2 regions of the Parafrigoribacterium soli genome follow, and region 1 is predicted to be linked to the other one. Evidence: predicted binding sites of a transcription regulator. Region 1 holds the regulator's gene; the other holds the start of a gene.

The links. Region 1 encodes HrcA, which represses chaperone genes, less so after heat shock. Its sites were predicted from a motif close to TTNGCACTCGNNNNNNNCGAGTGCNAA; they were not measured.
Region 2: groL (chaperonin GroEL) is a predicted target of HrcA. The motif match lies at 1,574-1,600, and genes of this name have one in related genera.

Annotation. Positions count from the first base shown of each region.
Region 1 is NZ_JBELNZ010000005.1:24,396-32,710, reverse strand. Features, by position in the region: gene hemW (radical SAM family heme chaperone HemW) at 1-760, shown strand, start outside; gene ABUA37_RS14325 (DUF4870 domain-containing protein) at 757-1,128, opposite strand; gene ABUA37_RS14320 (DUF4870 domain-containing protein) at 1,186-1,578, opposite strand; gene hrcA (heat-inducible transcriptional repressor HrcA) at 1,797-2,819, shown strand; gene dnaJ (molecular chaperone DnaJ) at 2,894-4,000, shown strand; gene ABUA37_RS14305 (16S rRNA (uracil(1498)-N(3))-methyltransferase) at 4,183-4,911, shown strand; gene ABUA37_RS14300 (LysR family transcriptional regulator) at 4,927-5,820, opposite strand; gene ABUA37_RS14295 (DMT family transporter) at 5,892-6,887, shown strand; gene ABUA37_RS14290 (histidine triad nucleotide-binding protein) at 6,892-7,245, shown strand; gene ABUA37_RS14285 (PhoH family protein) at 7,334-8,315, shown strand, end outside; gene ybeY (rRNA maturation RNase YbeY) at 8,314-8,315, shown strand, end outside.
Region 2 is NZ_JBELNZ010000001.1:684,321-690,030, forward strand. Features, by position in the region: gene groL (chaperonin GroEL) at 1-1,529, opposite strand, end outside; gene ABUA37_RS03340 (DUF3048 domain-containing protein) at 1,650-2,723, opposite strand; gene ABUA37_RS03345 (LytR C-terminal domain-containing protein) at 2,788-3,312, opposite strand; gene ABUA37_RS03350 (DUF3263 domain-containing protein) at 3,399-3,719, opposite strand; gene ABUA37_RS03355 (DUF2332 domain-containing protein) at 3,840-4,808, opposite strand; gene msrB (peptide-methionine (R)-S-oxide reductase MsrB) at 4,936-5,358, shown strand; gene ABUA37_RS03365 (nitroreductase family protein) at 5,366-5,710, shown strand, end outside.

The DNA of each region.
Region 1 (8,315 bases):
GATGCAGTCCGCTGTGCCCCACGTGCTCGCGACGCTCGAGCGCACCCACGACCCCGAGCGCATCCCGCTCGTCGTCGACTGGGCGAGACAGGCGGGGCTGCAGGTGAGCCTCGACCTCATCTACGGCACGCCGGGTGAGTCGATCGAGGACTGGCGCACCTCGCTGGAACACGCGATCGCCCAGCATCCGGATCATCTCTCGGCCTACTCTCTCATCGTCGAGGACGGCACCAAGCTCGCGCGCCAGATCCGCCGCGGAGAGGTCGCCACTCCCGACGAAGACCTTCAGGCCGACATGTACGAGCTCGCGGATGCCGTGCTCGGCCAGGCCGGATACGACTGGTACGAGGTGAGCAACTGGGCCACCTCGCCCGAGTTCGTCTCGCGTCACAACCTCGCCTACTGGCAGGGACACGACTGGTGGGGCATCGGCCCAGGGGCGCACAGCCACGTGGGCGGGGTGCGCTGGTGGAATGTCAAGCATCCCGCTGCCTACGCCGAACGCATCGCCGCAGGCGAGTCGCCCGGTGCCGGCCGCGAGGTGCTCGATGCAGAGACGCGGCGGGTCGAGCGCGTGCTGCTGCAGAGCCGGATCCGCGAGGGCCTTCCGATCGCCGTCCTGCCCCAGGAGGCACGCGCGGCAGTCGCCGGTCTCATCGCCGACGAGCTGATCGACGGCGCGGCGGCCATTCGCGGAAGGATCGAGCTGACCCTGCGCGGCAGGCTGCTCGCCGACGCCGTCGTTCGCAGGCTGACCTAGCTGGCGAACCGGATCGCGAGCGGGTACACGTAGCTCTCGCCACGGTTTGCGGCGATCGCCGCGAGGATGCTGAACACGACGTTCGCCACGACCGCCGCGAGGAGGATGACGACACCGATGAGCAGGATTGTCGTGATCGCTCCGACGATGTAGGCGATGATCAGCGTCAGCTGGAAGTTGAGCGCGCTCGCGGTGTGCTGCCGGATGAACGGCCCGCGCTCCTTGAGGATCAGGTAGCCGATCAGCGACGGCAGAATGTGAAAGAAGATCCCGCCGACATGCACGAGGGTCGCCCACAGTTTCTCGTCTGCGGCACTGAGAGGTGTCGATCCCCGGTAGGGGTTGGTCGGTGGCGTTGAGTCGGTCATTGACCCATTAAACCAAGAAGGGGCGGGAGCCACGCTCCCGCCCCTTCCGAACGCCTGCTACTTGATGAGCCGCACGGAGACCGGGTACCGGTAGGCGCCGCCGCTGTTGACCTTCACGCCGCCGAGGATGGAGAACACCACGTTCGCGATGTACAGGATCCACGGGATGACGGTGAGGAAGAAGAAGCCGACACCAAACCAGATCGTGGCCATCCCGATGATGAAGGAAATGATGTCAACCGCGAGCCAGGTGATCTGCCAGTTCAGCGCCTCCTTCGACTCCTGACGGGTCAGGGCGCCGCGGTCCTTGAAGACCAGGAAGATGATGAGCGAGGGGAGAATGGAGAGGATGCCGCCGAAGTGGGCGAGCGAGGCCCACAGCTTGTCGTCTGAGGCGGTGAGTGGCGCTGCGGGCTGAGGGGCTGCCGGCTGCGGGGTTGGGTCAGTCATCTGCATTGCCTTTCAGGTAAGCGGGTCCGTCCCGGGAGCAGGAGAGACTTGGGAGTCATCGACCGGGCCCCCATTCTGGGGCGCGGTGCCAACACATGCATAAGGTACTGCCCACGGCCACGGCCACGCAATGCCCTCCGGGGGCGCGTGTCGCGATACAATTAGCAGTCGAAGTGGTTGAGTGCCAACCGCAGTGCGCAGTGAAGAGAGGACGCGACATGGTTTCCGATCGCAGCCTCGAGGTTCTGCGAGTGATCGTGCAGGACTACGTGGCGTCCCGTGAGCCGGTCGGCTCGAAATCGATCGTCGACCGCCACTCCTTCGGGGTGTCTGCGGCGACCATCCGCAACGACATGGCGTTGCTCGAAGACGAAGAACTGATCGCCGCGCCGCACACCTCGTCCGGCCGTATCCCCACGGATAAGGGGTACCGCGTCTTTGTCAACCAGCTTGCTGACCTGCGACCGCTCAGTCCCGCACAGCGGCAGGCCATCGAGATCTTCCTCGGCCAGTCCGCGGATCTCGACGAGGTGCTCGGCCGCACGGTTCGGCTGCTCTCGCAGCTGACGCACCACGTCGCTCTCGTGCAGTATCCCTCGCTCACGCGGTCGCGCATCCGTCATGTCGAACTCGTCAGGCTTGCCGCCACGCGCATGATGACGGTGCTGATCACTGACTCCGGCCGGGTCGAGCAGCGCCTGCTCGACGTGAGCGAGGAACTGGATGACGAGTTCCTCGCCGAGTTGCGCACCCGGCTCAACGCCGCGATCGGGGGCCTCGGGCTCAGCGATGCCGTCGAGAAGCTTTCGGCGTTCGGCGACCAGTTTGAGACCGACCGCGCCGAGACGGTGCAGCAGGTCGCGTCCGCTCTTGCCGAGCAGGTGCTGGCGAACCGGCAGGAGCGGCTGCTCATGGCGGGGGCCGCGAACCTCGTGCGCACGGAAGAGGACTTCAGCGGAAGCATCTACCCCGTGCTCGAGGCGATCGAGGAGCAGGTCACCCTCTTGCGGCTCTTCGGCGAGATGGAGCCGGACCAGAACGGATTCTCGGTGAGCATCGGCAGCGAGAACGCATCATTCGGCCTCGCGGAGACCTCCGTGCTGGCCACCGGATACACCTCGACCGGTGATGGCCTCGCGCGGCTCGGGGTGCTCGGCCCGACGCGCATGGACTACTCGAACAACATTGCGGCGGTCAGGGCCGTCGCACGATATCTTTCGCGGCTGCTGGGCGACGACTAGCTCGTCGCTTCGCGCATCCGCACTGCACTGAGCCGGCTCCGGCCGACCGCACACGACAAGACTGAGGAATGACATTGGCAGACCACTATGAGGTTCTGGGCGTCGAGCGGGACGCGACCCCCGAGCAGATCAAGAAGGCATACCGCCGACTTGCCCGGGAGCTGCACCCCGACGTGAACCCGAGCGCGGAGGCATCCGAGAAGTTCAAGCTCGTCACGCACGCCTACGACGTGCTGTCCGATCCGAACGAGCGCCAGCAGTATGACCTCGGGCCGCAGGCGGGCTTCGGTGGAGGTGCGAACTTCGGCGGCTTCGGCGACATCTTCGAGACGTTCTTCGGCGGGGGCGGCGGCCGAAGGTCGGGACCGCGGTCGCGCCGTGAGCGCGGACAGGACGCCCTCATCCGCGTCGAGGTCGACCTCGACGACATCGTGTTCGGCACCCGCCGGGACGTCGAGGTCGACACGGCCGTGCTGTGTGAGACCTGTGGCGGCTCGTGCTGCGCGCCCGGCACGCAGCCCGTCACCTGCGACATCTGCCAGGGCACTGGCCAGATCCAGCGCACCGTTCGAAGCCTCCTCGGAAACGTCATGACCTCGAGCCCCTGCGGCACCTGCCGCGGCTACGGCACCGTCATCCCGAACCCGTGCCCCACCTGCCAGGGCCAGGGCCGCGTGCGCGCCCGCCGCACCATCCCCGTCGACATCCCCGCCGGCGTGGACACCGGACTTCGCCTCCAGATGCCCTCGCAGGGCGAGGTCGGCCCGGCGGGTGGCCCCAACGGCGACCTCTACCTGGAGATCAAGGTGCGCCACCACGATGTCTTCAGCCGCAATGGCGACGACCTGTTGGCGACGCTCGAGGTGCAGATGACGGATGCGATCCTCGGCACCAAGACCACGCTCAAGACGCTCGACGGCGAGGTCTCGGTCGAGATCAAGCCCGGCACGCAGAGCGCCGAGGTGATCACGGTGAAGGATCGGGGCGTCACGCGCCTGCGTGGCAACGGCCGCGGCGACCTCAAGATCGGCGTGCAGGTGACGACACCGACGAAGCTCAGCGGCAAGGAGCAGGAGTTGATCAAGCAGTTCGCCGGCTCCCGCAAGCAGGCCGCTCCCACGCTGACCCACTTCCAGCAGGGCCTCTTCCAGAAGCTGCGCGACCGCTTCCTCAACATCTGACGCACCGGCTCCCGCCTTCGCCTGGCCCTTTCGGAAATTCAGGACTATGGCGCGAGTGGCTGCGCTTCCGCGCCGTCACTGTAGGGGCGAAAGCGTCGCGGCGCGACCAATGTCCTGAATTTCCGAAATCAGGGGACCGGAGAGGTGCTTCTGGGCGGGGCGAGATCTGGGAGAGTTGAGACGTGGCGCACTTCTATCTGAGCGACGAGCTGGTGGCTGCCGTCGTGGGCGAACGGGTCTCCGTGACGGGCGCCGAGGCGCGGCACGCGGTCACGGTGAGTCGCCTGGCGGTCGGCGAATCGATCTCGATCGGCAACGGTGCCGGGCTCGTCGCGACCGGGGAGATCGTCTCGGCCGAGATCTCCGAATTCGTCGTCGAGGTGGCGACGGTCGCCGAAACGCCGGCGGCGAGCCCCGCGATCTGGCTCGCCCAGGCGCTCGCGAAGGGCGATCGCGACGAGTACGCCGTGCAGCAGGCAACTGAGCTCGGTGTCGACGGCGTTATCCCGTGGGCGGCGCAGCGTTCGATCGTCAAGTGGGAGGGCAATAAGGTCGCCAAGGGTCACCGGCGGTGGTCTGCCATCGTGCGGGAGGCGACCAAGCAGTCCCTGCGACCCTGGATTCCCGAGGTGGGCGACCTCGCCTCGACGGCGGTGCTCTGCGCGCTGGCGGCTGAGGCGCGGATGATCGTGCTCGACCCGACCGCGCAGCAGCCACTCAGTGCCCTCGAACCCGACGGACGCGACATCGTGCTGGTGGTGGGGCCGGAGGGCGGGATCTCGGATGCCGAGCTGGCGCGACTGACCGCGGCAGGGGCATCCGCCTGGAAACTCGGCGGTCCAGTGCTGCGCACCTCCACCGCGGGTCCCGCCGCGATCGCCGTGCTCAACTCGCGACTCGGCCGCTGGTAAGAGCGCCGGACTGATTCAGCGCTGCGTGAGCGTCGCCGCCATCGACCTCAGCCGGGAAAGAACGAGTTGCACGTTCGCGCGTTCGAGTGTTTCCGGACGGGCAAGGCAGTCGATCTGACGGCCGAGCAGCGGTTGCTCCAGCGGTATGAGTCTGACGCCAGGGTGGTGCTCGGGTGTGTAGCGCGGCATGAGCGCGAGGCATCCGCTCGCCGCGACGACGGCCGCGGCCGTGGAGAACTCGTTGATCCGATGCGCGATCCGCACCTCGCTCGAGGAAAGCAGGGAGGCGAGCGCGCCCTCGAGGGGAAATCCGTCGTGCACGGCCACCCAGCTTTCGCCCCGCAAGTCCTCCGGTGTCAGTGAGCGGTGGCCCGACAGCGGATGCCCGACGCCGATAGCGACGTCGAGCGGTTCGAACAGCAGCGGTTCGACCGACACGGACTGCGGCCAGGGTGCACTGCCTGCGAGCCGGTGTGCGACGACCAGATCGTGCCTCGCGGTGAGGGCGGGGAAGTCGTCCTGGGCGACATCCTCGTCGCTCAGGGCCAGCCGCGTTCCATCGGCGTCGGCGAACTCGGTGAGCAGCGGTGCGACGAGCGCGGATCCCGCGCTCGTGAACGCCGCGACTGAGACGGTGCCGGCCGGTTCGGTCTGGAAGTCCCGCACCGCCTGCCTGGCCTTCGCGAGCGCCACTTCGACGCCCACGGCGGCCGCAGCCAGCGCGAGCCCCGCATCCGTGAGCACGGTGCGTCGACCCTCGCGCCTGGTGAGCGGCACGCTCGAGCCGCGCTGCAGGGCGGTGAGCTGCTGCGAGACGGATGACGGCGTGACGTGCAGCGAGGCGGCGACCGCGGCAATGCTCCCGCGATCCCGTAGCTCGCGAAGCGCCCGGAGCTGACCCAATTCCATTAGTCCAAACTAATCCATAGGCCCGAAATCGCTCCCTTGTGCTTAGCTATCCGCGACCGCACGATGGGGGAGTGACTTCGCTCCTCAGCCGTTTCCGCGTCGACCTTCTCCTGCTCGTCGTGGCGGCATCCTGGGGCTCGACCTACCTCGTCACGAAGGAACTCGTGAGTCCGTCGTCGGTGCTCGCGCTCCTCGCCGCGCGCATGCTGCTCGCCGCGGTCATCATGGGTGTCGTCGTCGGGGTGGGGCGGACGCGCAGTAGGGTGCGAGCGCCCGCGGGACAGGCGAGGCGAGAGTTGCGCGTCGGCGTCATTCTCGGCGTGCTGCTGGCCGCGGTCTTCGCGTGCGAGACCTTCGGCGTCGCCCATACCTCGGCCACGAATGCGGGCCTGATCATCAGCCTCACCGTCGTGTTCACCCCCATCCTCGAATCGATCGTGACTCGTCGCCGCCTACCGGGCAGCTTCTTCGTCGCGGCCATTGTCGCCGTGGTCGGGGTGGCCCTCCTGGCCGGCGTGGGGGCGTTCCAGGCGCCCAGTGTCGGCGACGTGCTGATCCTGGCTGCCGCGGTCATCCGGGCCATTCATGTCGTGACGATGCACCGACTGACCGAGGGCGACCGCGGCCGTGCGCCGCTCAACACGCGCATGCTCACGACCGTGCAGCTCGGCACCTGCGCCCTGCTGTTCTGCGTGGGGTCGTCGTTCCTGAGGCAGTCCATGCCGTCATATGTCGCCACGCTCAGCGCCGCGCAGTGGGCACTGTTCGTCTACCTCGTGGTGGTCTGCACGGTGTTCGCGTTCTTCGTGCAGATGTGGGCCGTGCGGCGCACTTCGCCCGCGCGGGTGAGCCTGTTGCTCGGCACGGAACCCCTGTGGGCGACCGTCATCGGTGTCGGCATCGCGAGAGAACACCTCGACCCGACCGGATGGTGCGGAGTCGCGCTCGTGCTCATCGGAACGTTCTGGGGGAGGAGGATCGAGCAGCGCCACCGCGAGCGCGGTGCGTCGCGCAATACTGCTGAGGGCGAACGGCCGCCTTCGCTCGAGCCCAGTCGTTTAAGCTAAGTGCATGTCAGCCGAGAACCCGTCGATCTTCACCCGCATCATCGCGCGCGAAATTCCGGCCGACATCGTCTTCGAAAGCGATCGCATCATCTCGTTCCGCGACATCGCCCCGCAGGCCCCGGTGCACCTGCTCGTCGTGCCGAAGACCGATCGGTATGCCAACGTGGCCGAGCTCGCCGCGGGCGATCCCGCGCTGCTCGCCGAGGTGGTCGCGACCGCACAGAGCCTCGCGGCGGAACATTCCGGCGGCGAATACCGTTTGGTCTTCAACACCGGCGAAAGCGCCGGACAGACCGTTTTTCACGTTCACGCCCACGTTCTCGGCGGAACTCTTCAGGAAGGCACTCTTGCCCAGTAGTTCAGTACCCGAACGGGACACCGCAGACACCGGCGCAGCGCAGAGCACGTCGTCGACGCGGGTGCAGTTGCGGGTCGAAGACGTGGCGATGGTGCGGCTCCTCGGCACCCATGATCGCCTGCTGAAGGTGATCGAGCGGCAGTTCCCGCTCGTCGAGGTTGCGGTGCGGGGCAACGAGATCACGCTCGCCGGGGACGCCGAACAGGTGCGCTCGGCAGTGAGACTCGTCGAGGAGCTGGTGACCATGATCCGCGGGGACGGGGTCGCCGGAGAGCGAGACGTCGACGAGCGTAGCGTGGCCGAGTCCGCCAAGATCCTGCGGAACGACCCGCGAGCGAGCCCGGCGGAGCTGCTGAGCCAGGCGATCCTCACGAGCCGTGGCAAGAGCATCCGCCCGAAGACCCTCGGGCAGAAGGACTACGTCGACGCGATCGACCAGAACACCATCGTGTTTGGCATCGGCCCGGCGGGAACCGGCAAGACCTACCTCGCGATGGCCAAGGCCGTGCAGGCGCTCCAGCGCAAAGAGGTCAACCGCATCATCCTCACGCGCCCCGCGGTCGAGGCAGGGGAGCGGCTCGGCTACCTGCCGGGCACCCTCACCGACAAGATCGACCCGTACCTCCGTCCGCTCTACGACGCGCTCGGCGAAATGATGGACCCGGAGGTCGTGCCGAAGCTCCTGGCGACGGGAACGATCGAGGTCGCGCCGCTCGCCTACATGCGCGGTCGCACGCTCAACGACGCGTTCATCGTGCTCGACGAGGCGCAGAACACGTCGCCCGAGCAGATGAAGATGTTCCTCACGAGGCTCGGATTCGGCTCGAAGATGGTCGTCACCGGCGACATCACCCAGATCGACCTGCCCGCGGGCGCGAGCGGACTTCAACTCGTGACGAGCGTGCTCGGCGGCGTCGACGAGATCCACTTCTCCAGGCTCACGAGCGACGACGTCGTTCGCCACAACCTCGTCGGCCAGATCGTCGACGCCTACACGAAGTACGATGCGGAACGTCAGGCGAAGCGCTTCGAGCGCGAGCAGCGCCGCAACCAGGAGGGTCCGACGGCAT
Region 2 (5,710 bases), on a different contig from region 1:
GATGCCGCGTTCAGCAGCGCCGAGCGGGTCACCTTCACCGGGTCGTTGATGCCCGCAGCGAGCATGTCGACGTATTCGCCGGTTGCCGCGTTGAGACCCTGGCCAGCAGGCAGGTTGCGCACCTTGTCGACGACAACGCCGGGCTCGAGACCCGCGTTGAGGGCAATCTGCTTGAGCGGGGCGTCGATGGCCACGCGCACGATGTTCGCGCCCGTTGCCTCGTCACCGGTGAGACCGGTGACCGATGCGCCCTCGAAGGCGACCTTGCCGGCCTGGATGAGCGCGACACCACCACCGGCGACGATGCCCTCTTCAACGGCGGCCTTCGCGTTGCGCACTGCATCCTCGATGCGGTGCTTGCGCTCCTTGAGCTCGACCTCGGTCGCGGCACCGGCCTTGATGACTGCAACGCCACCGGCCAGCTTGGCCAGGCGCTCCTGCAGCTTCTCGCGGTCGTAGTCGGAATCGGTGTTCTCGATCTCGGCACGGATCTGCTTGACCCGACCGGCGATGGCGTCGGCGTCGCCGATGCCCTCGATGATCGTGGTCTCGTCCTTGGTCACGACAACCTTGCGGGCGCGGCCGAGCAGGTCGAGGGTGGCGTTCTCGAGCTTGAGACCGACCTCCTCGGAGATGACCTGGCCACCGGTGAGGATGGCGATGTCCTGCAGCTGGGCCTTGCGACGGTCACCGAAGCCCGGAGCCTTGACGGCAACGGACTTGAAGATGCCGCGGATCTTGTTGACGACGAGGGTAGCGAGAGCCTCGCCATCCACATCCTCAGCAATGATGAGGAGCTGCTTGCCCGACTGGATGACCTTGTCAACGATCGGCAGCAGGTCCTTGATGTTCGAGATCTTCGAGTTGACGATCAGGATGTACGGGTCTTCGAAGACCGCTTCCTGGCGCTCGGGGTCGGTCACGAAGTACGCCGACAGGAAGCCCTTGTCGAAGCGCATGCCCTCGGTCAGCTCGAGCTCGGTGCCGAACGTGTTCGACTCCTCAACGGTGACGACACCCTCCTTGCCGACCTTGTCGATCGCCTCGGCGATCAGCGCGCCGATCTCGGTGTCGCCGGCAGAGATGGATGCGGTAGCCGCGATCTCTTCCTTGGTCTCGATGTCCTTGGCACCGGCAACCAGTGCGGCGATGACCTCGGCTACGGCCTTCTCGATGCCGCGCTTGAGGCTGATCGGGTCGGCACCGGCCGCGACGTTGCGCAGGCCTTCGCGAACCAGAGCCTGGGCGAGCACGACCGAGGTGGTCGTTCCGTCGCCTGCGACGTCATCCGTCTTCTTTGCGACCTCCTTGACGAGCTCGGCGCCGATCTTCTCGTACGGGTCGTCGAGCTCGATCTCCTTGGCGATCGACACACCGTCGTTCGTGATGGTGGGGGCGCCCCACTTCTTCTCAAGCACGACGTTGCGGCCGCGTGGGCCAAGCGTCACCTTGACTGCATCGGCCAGGATGTTCAGGCCGCGCTCGAGGCCGCGACGGGCCTCTTCGTTGAAAGCAATGATCTTTGCCATGTGTGTTTCTCGTCCCTCCCGGACGTCAGGAAATTGCAACAGCTTTGGCACTCACAACATAGGAGTGCTAATAGATTCTGGCACTCTACCCCTGAGAGTGCAAGTGAACGGAGCGAGCGCTCAGGATGCGGCGGGCGCCGTGATCTGCACCGCACCGGCGTGGGGCACGAGTTCGATCCAGGTGTTGCCCGGAGCCAGTCGAATCGTGACGCCCTGGTCGTCCACAAGGTGGATCGGATCGGTCGGCGAGCCCTTCGACCAGGTGGCGTGCGAGGTGCCTCCGCCGGTCGAAACCCAGGCCTCTCCGCCGCCGATCATCTCGGTGCGCGGCACGTTGGTGTCGTTGGTCACGGCCACCCGAAGCACGACCACGTTGGTCGCCGAGAGCTGCGTGCCGGTCGCGTCCAGGTCGGCCTTGCCCGCCTGCGTGCGCAGCAAGTGCTTCTTGCCCGCGTCGTAGGACCAGGAACCCGAGATGAGGTTCGAAAACTTATAGGAGAGCGTGGCGGTGGGGGCGCCATCCTTGGTCGCCGTCGCCGACGGCACGTCGAGCGAGTACGCGAACTGCTGCGCCGGGGCGGCGAGATCCTTGTGCTGGGCGAGCAGCTCGCGCGCCTTCACGAGCACGTTGTGCGGTGCGGCCTTGTCTTTGGTGCGAAAGAAGGTGGACGCCGTGTCGGGCTGCCCGTGGATCGCGTTGTAGACGGGAGTCTGGCGCATCAGGTTGACGAAGCGCTGCTGCCCGCCGGAGTAGCAGACGATGCCGCCGAGCGGCGAGATGATGTTGGGATCCATCGGCCGGATGGAGCGCACCGGACCGAGCAGCTCCGGAATGTCGGACTGCCAGACGGCGACGTAGCGCGTGAGCCCGCCTTCGACGAGCTCTTCGAACAGCAGGTCGGTGTGCTCGAGTCCCACCTGGGGGCGCGCATCCGGATGATTGTCGATCTTGGCCGCGATCGAGGCGTTCTTGAGCGAGCCGACGCTGACGGAGGTACCACGCAGCGGGGCGAGCGCGGTGGCCGGCGGCGGCGTGTAGCTCGAGCTGTACCCGGGCGAGGTGGTGGGCTTCGGTTTCGGTGATTCCGACGCGCATCCGGATGCCGCGAACGCGAGGAGCGCCACCAGCACCACGAGGCTGGTCGGCTTCGCGCCGCGCACAACCCGAGTCGTCACTGCGCGCCGATTGCCCATGGGCAGAAGACTAACGGCGGCGAGCCGCCGGGCCGTGCTTGACGGGTGGCGCGCCCCGAAAGAGCTAGGACTGGGGCTTGTAGTCGGATCCGAGCACGACCGTGATGCGGTCATTGAAGTCGGTGCTGAGGCGGATCTCGCCGACCGCGAGCGTCTTCACGAGCGCGCGGGCCGCACCCTCATCCGCGGCGTCCTTGTAATAGACGACCGTCTTCGCGATCGTGCTCTCCGAGGCGTTGGCGCGGGTTCCGAGCGGGCCCGCACCGGTCCAGCCCTGAGCCACGAGGTAGTCGCCGACCTTGGTCGCGAGGCCCTGGGTAGTCGTTCCGTTGAGCACCGTGATCGGCACGGTCGGGTCGAGCTTGGGAGCGGCCGTCGCGGCCGCCTTCGGTGTGGCTGACGCGCTGGGTGATGCGCTCTGCGCCTCGAATGGCAGGTGGATGCGGCCCGGAGTCAGGGTGGACAGCGCGTATAGGCCCGCCACGATGAGCACGAGGGTTGCCACCGCCGCCCAACCGAAGGCGATCCAGCCACGGCCGTTCCTGGCGGGAGCCCGATGCGCGCCGACCCGAAGCAGGTCATCGGGCACAGAGTCGAATCGATCTTTCGGGTAATTCGCCATAACTCTCTCGGTCGCTCAGTTCTGGGGGGTCACGACTGCTGCCGCGTGAATGGTCACTTGCTCCGACCGTTGCCGGGTGCCGCGTCTCCGATGACACGGGCCGAGCGCGCGGAGGTTCGCGCGTCTCTCAGTCGCCTCAAGCGCTTCACCAGCATGGGGTCGCTCACGAGAGCGGCGGGCGAATCGAGCAAGGCGTTCAGCACTTGATAGTACCGGGCGACGGAAAGGCCGAACTCGGAGCGGATGGCCTCCTCCTTCGCCCCTGCGTGCTTCCACCACTGGCGTTCGAAGGCGAGGATGCGCTGTTCGCGCTCGGCGAGGGTCGGCGGCGTCTGGCCCCGGAGGGGTCCGGTCGACTCCGCGTTGGCTGCCACCCCGCTCCTTCCGCACCGTGCGCTGACGTTAGTTCACGCACATCCTAGGCCCGGGTTTCTGCGCGAAGCCCGCACGAGCGTGGCCGGTCGCGCAACTCGCCGCGGTCGCGCAGGCTCGGTTCAGCCCGGCAGCCAGTCGAGGCTCTGGCCGTGGGGTCCGCTCCAGGCCAGCGGATGCTCGTCCAGCGCGAGCACGAAACGCCCGTCACCCTGCGGCAGGGCTTCTTTCACGCGCGGGAGCACGTCGATCCCCTCCAGCGAGAGCCAGTGCGCGCCCGAGGCCGCGCAGAGTTCGCGCACCGCGGCGATGAAGCGCTGGCGCTCGAGAAAGGGAAGGTAGACGAGCACTCCGCTCGTGATGACGACGAGGGGGGCGCCGGCCGGAGCCTGCGCTGCCAGCCCGACCAGGGCATCCGTCGCCTGCCCCTTGACCAGCAGCGGCGCGTCTCGCCTGGCGATGTCCATGGCGGCCCGGATGCGCTCGCGGCGCTCGTGCTCCTCCGGCCAGGCGAGCGTCTCCAGCCAGCGGCGGTCATCCGCATCGGTGACGTCGAGTGGGGCGAGGTCGATGCCCGCGCGCCAGACAACCTCGGGCGCCTGCGGAGGCAACGGAACGTGCCCGTTCGTCGCGCAGCGCAGCAGCACGGTGCTCGAGCCGTCGGCCGGGTCGATGCGCGTGCCATCGTCGTAGAGATAGCTGTAGCGATCGGGGTAGAGGCAGAGTCCGCCGCTCGCGCCGATCTCGAGCAGGGCGAGCGCGCCCGGCAGCGCGGCGAGCGCGGGCAGGAGGGACGCGCAGCGCCCGGGTTCGTTGGTCTGATTGAGGTGGGAGGCGACCTGGGGTCGCACGCGGGCCCAGTTGCCGAGCATCCACTGTTTGAAGGCGACGAAGCCGCCCTCAGGTGCGCCGAGCAGGCGCGCGACCGCGAAGACGAGACTCGGCTGGCGCGTGGTCTCGGGCAGTCGCTCGATGAGGGCGAGCAGCTCCGGGTCGTCGGCGATGCCGGATGCCCAGGCCTCGTAGACGGCGGAGCGGCCGCGAGCCTCGCCCTCGGCGAAGCCGCGGTACCACTCTGCGGTGTTCCTCACCGTGTCGACCTCCACGCCGCGCTGCGAGTTTCGTCATAGTTCGACCCGGAACGGGAGCCCGGTGGAACATTCGCGCCTGGTCGCGAGTTTAATGGTGCGTAAGACGTATTCCTGAGAGGAAGAAACCATGACCAGCACGCCTGGCACCCAGAAGACCCCCGACGTTCAGAAGACCAACGAGCAGTGGAAGTCCGAGCTCTCGCCGGAGCAGTACGCGGTGCTGCGCGAGGCCGCAACCGAGCGCCCCTGGTCTGGCGCGCTGCTCGACGAGAACCGGCAGGGTGTCTACACCTGTGCCGGCTGCGGAGCCGAACTGTTCCAGAGCGGAACCAAGTTCGACGCCGGATGCGGCTGGCCGAGCTTCTACGAGTCGATCAACCCCGACGCCGTGGAGCTCCTCACCGACACGAGCCTCGGCATGACCCGCACGGAGGCGCGCTGCGCCAACTGCGGCGGCCACCTCGGGCACCTCTTCGACGACGCACCGCAGACCCCGACGGGCGCGCGCTTCTGCATGAACTCCCTCTCGCTCAACTTCAAAGAAGACTGACCTCAGGGTGAGCGCGCACGACGCGATCCTCCGCCGCCGGTCCAGGCCGAGGGTGACCACCGATTCCCCGACCGACGAACAGCTGCTGCCGCTCATCACGGCGGCAGCCGGGGCGGCGGACCACGCCGCTCTCCGCCCCTGGCGACTCATCGCCCTGCGGGGTGACGCGCGCCATCGCCTCGGCGAGGCACTCGTGGCAGCCAGCGGCCTGCAACTCGCGGATGCGGAGAGGCTCGCAGCGAAGCCGCTGCGAGCCCCGCTGCTGCTTGCGCTCGTGGTGAGGCACAAACCCAGCTTCAAGGTGACGGACTGGGAGCAGGATGCTGCGGCATCCGGTGTCGCGCATTATCTG